DNA from 4 places in the Methylophilus sp. YYY-1 genome. Region 4 is predicted to be linked to each of the others. Evidence: predicted binding sites of a transcription regulator. Region 4 holds the regulator's gene; each other region holds the start of a gene.
What was found. The regulator sigma-54, encoded in region 4, starts transcription at its own class of promoters, with help from an activator protein. The targets are predictions, from matches to a motif close to TGGCACNNTTCCTGCT.
Positions count from the first base shown of each region.

Region 1: GOC95_RS11030 (ammonium transporter) is a predicted target of sigma-54. The motif match lies at 999-1,014, and genes of this name have one in related genera.
Region 2: nifE (nitrogenase iron-molybdenum cofactor biosynthesis protein NifE) is a predicted target of sigma-54. The motif match lies at 1,333-1,348, and genes of this name have one in related genera.
Region 3: GOC95_RS06215 (type II secretion system protein) is a predicted target of sigma-54. The motif match lies at 1,365-1,380, and genes of this name have one in related genera.

Region 1 is NZ_WOVG01000003.1:406,551-409,681, reverse strand. Features, by position in the region: gene GOC95_RS11035 (hypothetical protein) at 151-747, shown strand; gene GOC95_RS11030 (ammonium transporter) at 1,091-2,281, shown strand; gene GOC95_RS11025 (ArsC/Spx/MgsR family protein) at 2,333-2,734, opposite strand; gene draG (ADP-ribosyl-[dinitrogen reductase] hydrolase) at 2,712-3,131, opposite strand, start outside.
Region 2 is NZ_WOVG01000003.1:378,870-382,000, forward strand. Features, by position in the region: gene hscA (Fe-S protein assembly chaperone HscA) at 1-194, shown strand, start outside; gene fdx (ISC system 2Fe-2S type ferredoxin) at 191-529, shown strand; gene nifE (nitrogenase iron-molybdenum cofactor biosynthesis protein NifE) at 1,383-2,813, shown strand; gene nifN (nitrogenase iron-molybdenum cofactor biosynthesis protein NifN) at 2,827-3,131, shown strand, end outside.
Region 3 is NZ_WOVG01000001.1:1,279,653-1,282,783, reverse strand. Features, by position in the region: gene GOC95_RS06225 (GspE/PulE family protein) at 1-100, shown strand, start outside; gene GOC95_RS06220 (type II secretion system F family protein) at 106-1,320, shown strand; gene GOC95_RS06215 (type II secretion system protein) at 1,455-1,871, shown strand; gene GOC95_RS06210 (GspH/FimT family pseudopilin) at 1,889-2,344, shown strand; gene GOC95_RS06205 (type II secretion system protein) at 2,425-3,000, shown strand; gene GOC95_RS06200 (prepilin-type N-terminal cleavage/methylation domain-containing protein) at 2,984-3,131, shown strand, end outside.
Region 4 is NZ_WOVG01000002.1:86,605-89,735, reverse strand. Features, by position in the region: gene lptB (LPS export ABC transporter ATP-binding protein) at 1-515, shown strand, start outside; gene GOC95_RS07015 (RNA polymerase factor sigma-54) at 522-2,066, shown strand; gene tyrS (tyrosine--tRNA ligase) at 2,112-3,131, opposite strand, start outside.

The DNA of each region.
Region 1 (3,131 bases), on a different contig from region 4:
TTATCTTTTTCAGTGTATGATGACCAATAATCCGTTTCATATTCATTTCATTCTTATTTAGTGTTGTTAACGATGAATTCAAGCCGCGAAGCAGATGCGATTCAAGCTTATTATAATTTATTGCACAGCAAGGGCGCTGATGCTGCCATCATGGCACAGCGCGACGCGGTGCTGGCTGAGTTAACGCCGCTATTAAAAGACCAAGAGTGCAGCAGCACGGTCTACCGGCAAGCGGTGGACGATTGTCTGGCCGACAAAGAAGCCCAGCGCTGGCCAGAAATCCTGACCATTATCCGCGAGTTTTATCCTTTTTGGCGCGGCGATGTGAAAGCCGTCATGCAATATGCCGATACTGTCGGCTTTGAATTACATCCTATTGGTTGGCAGCCGGCGGTGATTGATTTGCAGTCCGTTTGGCCGGCGTTGCAGTCCGAGAAGTTTGAAACAGCAGAATTATGGCCGCTTAACGGCTACGTCAAAGCGCTCAAATCCATGGAGCACAAGCAGGAGATGGATATTGAACTGCGTACGCGCATGGCAAAGCTCATGTTGTTGCGCTTGCGTGAAGCACCACTCACAGAAAAAAACGCCTACCGCATCACCGCTGACGCAACCCTGCCGCTATTTAATCTCAAAAATACCCGTCACCTATTTTTAAACGCGGTGCGTGAATTTTACTATTTCTGGTCTGCGCATCCTGATGCGGTCGAAATGCTCAAGCAATTGCAACCGGTCGAGATCATATAAGTCTGTCCCTCCTCCGTATTGGCATACGACGATACGGTTATCCACCGCTTTATCCGTGTTTTGTTGACGCAAACTCTCGATGAGTTCGCATGGCATGCCTCATTCATCAGCATTTGAGCATCTTTAAGTACTTTTGTTTAAATATGCCCTAATTTGCACCAATAATGTGCAATGCACTTTTGATTGAGTTATTTTGGGGCGTTTTTGCCGGTGCCCAAACTCCACTCCTTTTAAAATCAATCACTTAAAAATGGCCTGATATTTGCTTGAAACCTGCGCATTTTAAAAAGGCGTGTCTTTCAAACAAAACGCCAATCAATAATTATTGAATTCGGAGAGCGAAATGGAATCATTAGTGACAGCTAATGACGTCCTGTTTGTATTGCTGGGGGCCATCATGGTCTTGGCAATGCATGCCGGTTTTGCCTTTTTGGAGGTCGGCACAGTACGTCAAAAAAATCAGGTGAATGCCCTGGTTAAAATTATGGTGGATTTTTGTGTGTCTACCATTGCCTATTTTTTTATTGGCTATGGCATTGCTTACGGCATCCACTTTTTCAATGGTGCCGGAACACTGACCGTGCAAAACGGTTACGGTCTGGTCAAGTTCTTCTTCTTGCTCACCTTTGCCGCTGCGATTCCTGCCATTATTTCTGGCGGCATTGCTGAGCGCGCCAAATTCAACCCGCAACTGGCAGCAACATTTTTGCTGGTTGGCTTTGTTTATCCGTTTTTTGAAGGCATTGCCTGGAACGCTCATTTTGGGTTTCAGGATTGGCTCAAGGCCAGTTTTGGCGCCAACTTCCATGATTTTGCCGGTTCGGTGGTCGTGCATGCCATGGGCGGCTGGATTGCCTTGCCTGCGGTGATACTGCTGGGCGCACGTAATGGTCGCTATACCAAAGATGGCCGTTTGCATGCCTATCCACCTTCCAATATTCCATTCCTCGCCTTGGGTGCATGGATACTCACTGTAGGCTGGTTCGGTTTTAACGTCATGTCCGCCCAATCCATACAAGGCATTTCCGGCCTGGTAGCGGTCAATTCACTGATGGCGCTGGTGGGCGGCACGCTGGCCGCATTGCTGCTTGGTAAAAATGACCCGGGCTTTGTGCATAATGGCCCGCTGGCTGGTCTGGTGGCCGTCTGTGCCGGTTCTGATGTCATGCACCCACTCGGCGCACTGGTCACTGGCGCAGTCGCTGGCACCTTGTTTGTCTGGGCATTCACCCTCACGCAAACACGCTTCAAAATCGATGATGTGCTTGGTGTCTGGCCGTTGCACGGCTTGTGTGGTGCCTGGGGCGGTATCGCGGCAGGTATCTTCGGTGCGACCAGTCTTGGTGGCATGGGCGGTGTCAGCCTGATGAGCCAGTTGGCAGGTACTGGATTGGGTGTAGTGATCGCGCTAGTGGGCGGAACCATCGTTTACGGCGCATTAAAGAAAATAGTAGGTATCCGCCTGGATGCCGAGTCAGAGTTTGATGGCGCGGATTTGAGCATCCATAAAATCCCGTCGGTGTCTGGGGATTAAGGCCTATCACTTTAGAAATATGTTGATGCTGTTTTAGTGCAGTCATCAACGCTAAGAGGGATGGTGCCGCAGGCAACTCTGCGACGCAGTGTTGACCAAGATGGGCTGTCCCAACCAAACAGATAGAGTACTGGCGTCAAAGCCAGTCATGCGCTGACCGTCAACCTCGATGAGTGGCCGCCGGATCAGCAGTGGTTCGGCGCGCAGCATGGCCAATGCGGTGTCGGCATCCAGGGTGGCCGGATCTATCTCGCCATCCCTGATTTTGGGGGCGGCCGGATTAAACCAGGCGTGCACCGGCAATGAGCCAAAGAATTGCAGCAGGCGCTCACGTGTCCAAGGCTCGGTGAGCAGATTTTTGGCAATCACCATGTGTCCGGCCGCAGCCAGTTGGGCTTTTTGCCGACTGTTGTTGCTGCAACCGGGTTTTTCATAAAACAATATGGTGCTCATCTAGACCTCCTTGCAAGAGTGCGGGGACTTGTTGTTCGATTTCCTGGCGGATGGCCAGCGGCAGAGCCTGCAGCCAGCGTTCGGGGATGGCCTGACTGCCATAGCGGGCACCCGCCAGCATGCCAACAATGGCGCCGGTAGTGTCGGCATCTTCACCCTGGTTGACGGTGCCAATCAGGCAGTCTTCAAAATTGTCAGTGTTGAGAAAAAAATGCAGCACGGTTTGCATCGTGTCAACAATATAGCCGCTGGCCCTGCCCGGATAGGGGTCGAATTTGAATGCAGGGTACTGTTTGACCAGTGCTGCCGCCAGCAAGCGGCAGGCCGCACCACCCTGGCCATTGAACAGTGCATGCGCCATGCTGCCCAGCGTCAGGCAGGCGGCATCGGACAATGG
Region 2 (3,131 bases), on a different contig from region 4:
AATGGGACCATATCTGGCAACATATTTACGCGCTGGCGGAAACCCTGATCATGGGTGACAGCAACAAGCTCGAAGACCTGCGCCATGCCACCGAAGCCCTCAACAACGCCTCCGCCAGCTTTGCCGCACGCCGCATGGACCAAAGCATACAGCAGGCACTCACAGGCCAGCATCTGGAAAGCCTGACCGTATGACCCAACTCACCATCCTCCCCCACCCCGAGCTTTGTCCGCAAGGTATGCAGATTGAAGCCAAACCCGGCAAAGTGCTGTGCGACACTCTGCTACACGCGGGCATTGCCCTGGAACACGCCTGCGACGGCGTGTGTGCCTGTAGCACCTGTCATGTGATTATCCAGCAGGGCAATGCCAGCCTGACGGCTGCCACTGATGAGGAAGAAGACCAGTTGGATAAAGCCTGGGGATTAACGCCGCAATCCAGACTGGCGTGCCAGGTGAAGATAGGCAGTGAAGCGTTGACGATTGCTTTACCGAAATATAGTTTGAACCATGCCAGAGAGATGGATTAAGGTCTTTTGCTTTTAAAGCTTGATGATATTTAAGAAGGTCATTTTGCTATTTTTTATGGGTTGTCGATGCCAACATGGATAACTGGTTGTTTGTGATGTTCTTTTTCGCCTGTAGGCGAGCTACTTTTCTTTGCTTGCACAAAGATAAAGTAACCAAAAGAAAGTGCACCCCAGCTTCCGCTTGTTTCCTGCGTTGCTCGCCAAAATAAGCGCTCGCAGAACTCATCCTAGCGGCCTGCACAAATCGCAGGCCACCGCGGGATTCGAACAGCCGCTCGCTTCATCTTATTTTGTCTGCGCTACTCGGCGCGGCAGATGGGGACCCCTGAACACCATGCGACTGCTACTGTTGGCGGATTGAATAAAAGAATTATTTTTTTGAACGGTTCAAACTTCAACAGTGTGACTTTGGCGAGATAAATCCCATCCCATCACGCTGAGTAGCGGAGACAAAGTAAGGAAGAAGGGAGCGACTGTCTGAGCTCCGCAACAAGCCACGAAGTGTGTGGCTTGTCAGGGCGAGTTTCGTGACCGCTTACTTTGTTGAGCAACGCAAGGGAGCCGTCAGGCCGTGATGGCTGGGTGCCCTCTTCTTTGGTTACTTTCTGTGGGGCAAGCAACAGAAAGTAACTCGCCTACAGGCGAAAGAGTACGTAACAAACAATCACCCGCGTGGGCATCCCTGCCCACCCTACAACATGCCATCTATCCCCACACCGATTGTCGCATTTGTCTGCTTTCCGACATTCAATAACTTAAAATAATGTTCTTTAAATTCATACAGTTAAAACACATAAACAGCGTGGCACATTCCTTGCAATAACCACAACAAGAACTCCAAAGGTGTCTTGTCATGGCAAGTTTGAACGAAAAAATTCAGGACGTGTTTAATGAACCCGGCTGCGATAAAAATCAGGCCAAGGATGAAAAAGCACGCAAGAAAGGTTGTACCAAGCAATTGACGCCTGGTGCCGCCGCCGGTGGCTGCGCTTTTGATGGTGCCAAAATCGCCTTGCAGCCGATTACCGATGTCGCGCATCTGGTACATGGGCCGATTGCCTGTGAAGGTAACTCCTGGGATAACCGTGGCGCCAAATCCTCTGGTTCCAGTCTCTATAGAACTGGCTTTACCACCGACATGAACGAACTGGATGTGATTTATGGTGGCGAGAAGCGCCTGTTCAAGGCCATCAGGGAAATTATCAGCAAATATGACCCGCCTGCGGTGTTTGTTTACCAGACCTGCGTGCCTGCACTGACCGGGGATGACATCGAAGCGGTGTGCAAGAAAGCCAGTGAAAAATTTGGCAAGCCGGTGATCCCGGTGAATTCGCCTGGCTTTGCCGGGCCGAAAAACCTGGGCAACAAGCTGGCGGGTGAAGCATTGCTGGCGCATGTGATTGGCACGCAGGAGCCTGATTACACCACGCCGTACGACATTAATATTATTGGCGAATATAACCTGGCCGGGGAGTTATGGCAGGTCAAACCACTGCTGGATGAGTTGGGTATCCGCGTGCTGGCTTGTATCTCTGGCGATGCAAAATATCACGAGGTTGCGCAATCACACCGCGCCAAGGCGGCAATGATGGTGTGTTCCAAGGCCATGATTAATGTGGCGCGCAAGATGGAAGAGCGTTATGGCATTCCGTTTTTTGAAGGTTCGTTTTACGGCATTGGCGACATGAGCGACAGCTTGCGCCAGATTGCCCGCCTGCTGATACAGCAAGGGGCGGATGCCGAGTTGATGACGCGTACCGAAGCGCTTATTGCACGCGAGGAAGCCCGCGCCTGGGCGGCGATTGCAGATTACAAATTACGCCTGAGTGGCAAGCGTGTGTTGCTGATTACCGGCGGGGTCAAATCCTGGTCTGTGGTGTCAGCCTTACAGGAAGCAGGCATGGAGGTGGTGGGCACCAGCGTCAAAAAATCCACCGAGGAAGACAAGGAAAAGATCAAGGAAATCATGGGCGAGGATGCCCACATGATAGACGACATGCGGCCACGCGATATGTATGCCATGCTCAAGGAAGCAAAGGCCGACATCATGCTCTCGGGTGGGCGCAGCCAGTTTGTGGCGCTCAAGGCCAAAATGCCGTGGCTGGATATTAACCAGGAACGTCACCATGCGTATGCGGGCTATGTGGGCATGGTGGAACTGGTCAAAAACATCACGCAATCGCTGTATCACCCGGTGTGGCAACAGGTGCGGCAACCAGCGCCGTGGGAAACGGCGGTCAGCAGCGATGAGCCGCCACTGACCAGCGGCGACATCGCGGCCTGAAGGGAGCAAGACCATGGCACAAGTACTCAACCCCGGTAAAGCCTGTAGCGTCAACCCGCTCAAGATGAGCGCACCCATCGGGGCGGCGCTGGCCTTTATGGGCTTGCAGCACTGCCTGCCTACCCTGCATGGTTCGCAGGGCTGTACTTCATTCGGGCTGGTATTGTTTGTGCGGCATTTCCGCGAAATGATCCCCATGCAAACCACGGCCATGAGCGAGGTCACCACCATCCTTGGTGGCATGGACAATATCGAGCAGACCATCGTCAATATCTGGAAACGCAACCAGCCCTCCATCCTCGGCATCGCCTCTACCGG
Region 3 (3,131 bases), on a different contig from region 4:
GAAAGGCAAAACCCTGCGCGACCAATCGCTACAACTGGCGCTTGAAGGTAAAACCACGCTGGAAGAAATCATGCGTGTCGATAACCAGTTTGAAGAATAACGCCTATGCCATTATTTGAATACAAAGGGCGTACCGAAGATGGCATGGTGGTGACTGGGGTACAAGAAGCCGCCGATGCCGATGCCTTGGGCGCCGCGTTAAGTGGTACCCGAATTACGCCAGTTGAGATTAAGCCCAAGAAAACGAGTGCTGTTGCGATTAACCTGTTTGAAGAAAAAATCACCAGTCTTGAGGTGATGATTTTCAGCAAGCAGATGTATACGCTGCTTAAAGCCGGTATTCCGATTATGCGCGCCCTCTCAGGTATTCAAAGCTCAGTAGGTAACCCCAAGCTGGCACAAGTGGTGGGGCAACTGCGTGTGGGCCTGGACTCAGGCCGTGAATTGTCAGTGGCGATGACTGAGCATCCAAAAGTCTTCGATAGTTTTTATATCAGTATGATCCGGGTTGGCGAAACGACGGGTAATTTGGATAATATTTTTTTGCGCCTGTCTGAGCATATCGAGTTTGACCGCTTTATGCGTGGGCAAATCAAATCGGCTTTGCAATATCCTATGTTTGTACTCACTGCCATGGCAATTGCGATTGTGGTGATTAACGTTATGGTGATCCCGCAGTTTGAAAAAGTGTTTGCTAGCATGCATGCCGATTTGCCATTGATTACCAAAATGCTGATTGCATTTTCAAACTTCATGCGCAATTACTGGTTTGTGCTGATTGGCATGATTGCCGCGGCAGGCTGGTCATTTAAAACTTATCTTAAAACGGCAAGTGGCCGGTCAAACTGGGACCGTATCAAAATGCGTATCCCGATTGCCGGTAAAATTATTTTTAAAGGCACCATGGCCCGTTTTGCGCGTAGCTTTGCGTTGTCTACACGCAGTGGTTTGCCCATTCTGTCAGCGTTAAGGCTGGTGTCACAAACGGTCGAAAATGACTATATTTCAGCAAAAATTTTAAGCATGTCTGCGGGCATTGAGCGCGGTGAAACCATCCTCAGAACAGCCACGCAAACTGGAGTCTTTAATTCGCTTGTCTTACAAATGATTGCGGTGGGTGAGGAGTCTGGTTCATTAGATACGCTTATGCAAGAAGTTGCAGATATGTATCAGGCAGATGTTGAGTACGATGTGAAAACTCTGGGTGCGCAGATTGAACCTATTTTAATTGTATTTCTGGGTGTGCTTGTTCTGATACTTGCATTGGGGGTATTTTTACCTATTTGGGATATGAGTTCAGTAATGCTCAAAGGTGGGTAATTTGAGCTTCTTTGCAGTTTTCAAGAGAATGGACCAAAATTGTCTGGCATAGTATTTGCTAATGACAATTTAACGCAGTGTTAACCTGCCACTGTGATAAGAACGGCAGGGCATTTTGATTAGGAGTTTGAGTGATGAAAAAACAAGCTGGTTTTACATTAGTTGAATTGGTGGTTGTGATCGCGGTTCTTGGTATTTTGGCAGCAACAGCATTGCCAAGATTTATCAATGTTCAAGCAAATGCTCAAAAGGCAGCAGCGCAAGGATTGGCTGGAGCGCTCTCATCAGCGGCAAGTTTGGCAAAGGCCGCTTGGATGGCAGGTGGTGCCACGGGTACAACCGTAAAGATGGATAGTTCTGACGTCACAGTAAGTGATACCACAGGGTGGCCAATTTCTACTGCAGCTGGTATTGATGCTGCTATTCAGGATCGAGCAGGTTTTACATTTAATGCGGGAACTGGTGCCGATAATGCTACTTATACAAAAGGCACTTGTACAATCACTTACAACCCATCTACTGGTTTGGCGACTTTAGGTAATGCGTGTTAACAAGACTAGACTTTGGAATGAAGGGATTTACTATTGTCGAGCTAGTGGTTGTGATTTCAATTATGGGAATACTGGCGGCGGTAGCTGCACCCAGATTTGTCAATAGTGACATCTTCGAAACCCGCGGTGACGCGGGTTTACTTTCATCTACATTACGCTATGCGCAAAAAACGGCAATTGCTCAACGTCGCAATGTATATGTGATTCATAATAATGCGGTGCCAGATACGGTTAGCTTATGTTTCGATACCGCGTGCAATCAGGTGGTAATTAATCCTGAAACAGCTGCGGCATACGTGTTCACGAGCAGCAAGAATGTGGATATCACCTCAGACAATGTAAGCGTGGGCTTTGACGCACTCGGGCGGGTGGTGCCTAATTCTACGACGGTTAACTATAAAGCGACCAACAAGAAAAATAATGCGCAATCTGTGACTGTGACTGTTGAGGCGGACACCGGATACGTACACTGAGCAGTCCACCAGTTACAGGCTGGATAATAACAATGCATCACAACAAACATCACTCTTACAGACAACCAGGCAAATTGTGCATGCGCTTGCAAGCAGGTTTTTCATTGGTGGAGATGGTGGTGTTTATGGTGATTGTCACCACCGCCATCGCCGGTGTTATCGGTGCGCTCTCATTTATGGGACGTCATTCAGCAGATCCACTGGCGCGCAAGCAAGCAATCGCCATTGCTGAGTCGCTGATGCAAGAAGTCCAGCAAATGCCTTTTACTTATTGTGATCCCGATGACCCGAATGCGTCTACGGCGACAAGTTATGGCGATTGTACCAATCCACAAAATGCGACCTTAAATGGCCCTACACCCTCTACGGAGAGCCGTTACAGTGCCACCGATCCATTTGATAATGTGGCCGATTATGGTGGATTTTCCATGCCTGGTGGTGGATGTGCCGGCATTTGCCGCATTGGCAATGCGACTGCCTTACCGGGCTTAAACCCTTACGCGGCATCCGTTGCAATTACTCAGGCGGGCGGGAGTGGTGCTTTTGCAGCGCTGCCAGCAGATGCGGTGTTACAGATTGTGATTACGGTGACAGGTCCCGCAGACACTACCATCCGGCTGACTGGATACAGGGTTCGTTATGCGCCGAAAATTTAACCAACCCAAATCTGCTATTTCAGGCTTCACCTTGGTGGAGTTGGTCATCGTCATTGTGGTGATGGCAATTCTCGGCGGTATTTCCGTCACCTTTATCAAAAATTCCATTTTGGCTTATGTGAATTCCGAGG
Region 4 (3,131 bases):
CGCCCATGCATGAGCGCGCGCGCATGGGCTTGGCTTATCTGCCCCAAGAAGCATCCATTTTCCGCAAGCTCAGCGTAACCGACAACATCCTCGCCATTCTTGAAACCCGTCCCTATACGGAAGAGCAACGTGAGGCGAGGCTTGAATCCTTGCTGGATCAATTGCATATCCAGCACATCCGCAACAGTCAGGCCGTCAGCTTGTCTGGTGGCGAACGTCGACGCGTTGAAATTGCGCGCTGCCTGGCCACTGACCCTAAATTTATTTTGCTGGATGAACCGTTCGCCGGGATTGATCCGATTGCGGTGATCGAAATCCAGAAAATCATCCGCTACCTGAGCAGTCAGAATATTGGTATTTTAATCACCGACCACAATGTGCGCGAAACGCTGGATATCTGTGACCGCGCTTATATTGTCAATGAAGGCGCTGTGTTTGCAGCAGGCACGCCCGATGAAATCATTCAGAATGAAGGTGTGCGTGAAGTGTATCTGGGCAAGAATTTTAGGCTGTAATCCGTCATGAAACAGAACCTGCAATTACGTATTTCGCAAAATCTGGCGCTGACGCCGCAGCTGCAGCAATCGATCCGTTTGCTGCAACTTTCCACGCTGGAACTGAACCAGGAACTGGAAACCATCCTGCAGGAAAACCCGTTACTGGAAATGTCAGACGGTGAAGAAGGCGAGTTTGAAGATAACACACCGCCTCCCCCCACTGTAGAAGCTGAGCCGACAGATGCCAGCTCGTTTGACATGGCAACGCAGCAAGAGATCACCGCACCGGCAGAAAGTCTGCGTGAAGACTTGCACGATGAGCTGGGCGGGAGCGAGAGCGACCTGCCCAATTTAAACGAGGAATTCACGCCGCCAGAGTTTGAAGATGATTATGAAGAGTTTGGCAGCACCAGCAACTGGGACGAAGCCGGACGCAATCATCAGGAAGACGAAGACAGTGACTTTTCCAGACAGGAAACCACCAGCATCAGTTTGCGCGAGCATCTGATTGATCAGATACAACTGGCACATTTATCGCAACGTGACATGAGCCTGGTCAAACTGCTACTGGATAGCATCACTGATGATGGCTATCTGGAGCAAGATCTGCAGGAGATTGTGGAGCACTTGCCACTCGAACTTGAGGTCGAGCTGCTGGAACTGGAAACCGCCCTCAAGCTGATCCAGAATCTGGACCCTGTAGGCGTAGGTGCGCGCGATTTACGCGAGTGCCTGCTCTTGCAACTGACGCGTTTGCCGCAAGAAACGCCACACTTGCAAACCGCCATTGCCATTGCCAAAGACCACCTGGCGCTGCTTGCCAACAAAGACTTTGTCAAACTGCGCAAGGTGCTTGGTTGCGATGAAGCGGTACTCAAGGCGGCGCAGCACCTGATCCGCCAGCAAAACCCCAGACCCGGCAGCGAGTTTTCCAGCTTTAGTCACGATCACTTTATCCAGCACGATGTGGTGGTTAAAAAAATCAAGGGCATTTGGGTCGCCTCTTTAAATGATGGCGTGATCCCCAAACTGCGCATCAACCAGATGTATGCGGACATCCTCAAGCGCAACCGCGAGAGTTCAGGCCAATACCTGCAAAGCCAGATGCAGGAAGCCAAGTGGATGATTAAAAATATCCAGCAGCGCTTCTCGACCATTTTGCGCGTGTCACAAGCCATTGTAGATCGCCAGCGCAACTTCTTTGAACATGGTGAAATTGCCATGCGGCCACTGGTGCTTCGTGAAATCGCCGAAGAACTCGACTTGCATGAAAGCACAGTTTCCCGCGTCACCACACATAAGTATATGCTCACACCGCGTGGCGTCTATGAACTCAAATACTTCTTTGGCAGCTCGGTGGCCACAGATGCAGGCGGCTCCTGCTCTGCCACCGCTATCCGCGCCTTGATCAAGCAAATGGTGGCCGAAGAAAACCCGAAAAAGCCTTTGTCGGACAACCAGATCACCGACACACTGGCACAACAAGGTATCGTCGTTGCCCGCCGTACCATAGCCAAATATCGCGAGTCCCTGAATATTCCTCCCGCGAACTTGCGCAAAACGCTCTAAACAAAAAAGGCCGCAGATGCGGCCTTTTTTGTTTCTCAGCTCAAATCACCTGATTGTGATCTTGGCAAATTTACGTTTACCCACCTGTGCGATCACTGTCACACCTTTTGTCAAAGGCAGATTCTTATCATCCACCTTGACGCTGTCGAGCTTGACGCCGCCTTGCTGCACTGCGCGCATGGCTTCACTGGTGCTTTCGACCAGGCCCGCCTGTTTCAACAATTGGCTAATGCCGATGCTCTCGCCTTCAATGGTCACTTCAACTTCGGGCACGTCATCCGGGATGCCGCCTTTGGCACGGGTCTGGAAGTCCTGCAAGGCTTTTTCAGCCGCGGCTTGACCATGGAAACGCGCCACAATTTCTTGGGCAAAGCCGACCTTGATATTGCGGGGATTTTCACCGCTGGCGACTTGCGCCTTCCATTCGGCAATGGTTTCCAGCGTCGCAAAAGACAGCAAATCAATATAGCGCCACATCAGTTCATCTGAAATCGACATGATCTTGGCAAAAATAGTCTCTGGCGCCTCGCTAATGCCAATGTAGTTACCGAGTGATTTAGACATTTTATTGACGCCATCCAACCCTTCCAGCAACGGCATCATCAGCACACATTGCTGCGACTGGCCGGCCTGCTTTTGCAACTCACGCCCCATGAGCAGGTTAAACTTCTGGTCGGTACCACCGAGCTCAAGATCCGCTTGCAGGGCGACCGAATCATATCCTTGCAGTAACGGGTACAGAAACTCGTGAATCGCAATCGGTTGATTACCCTTGAAGCGTTTGGAGAAGTCATCGCGCTCCAGCATGCGGGCCACGGTATGGCTGGCAGCCAGTTTAATCATCCCCGCCGCGCCAAGTTCACTTAACCAGTTGGAGTTAAAGACAATCTCGGTTTTGGTGGGATCCAGAATTTTGAAGACTTGTGCAGCATAGGTATCGGCGTTGGCCTTGACCTGCTCCACGGTTAAGGGTGGACGGGTGGCGCTTTTGCCAGTCGGGTCACCAATCATGCCGGTAAAGTCACCGATCAGGAATAAAATCTGATGGCCCAGGTCCTGCAACTG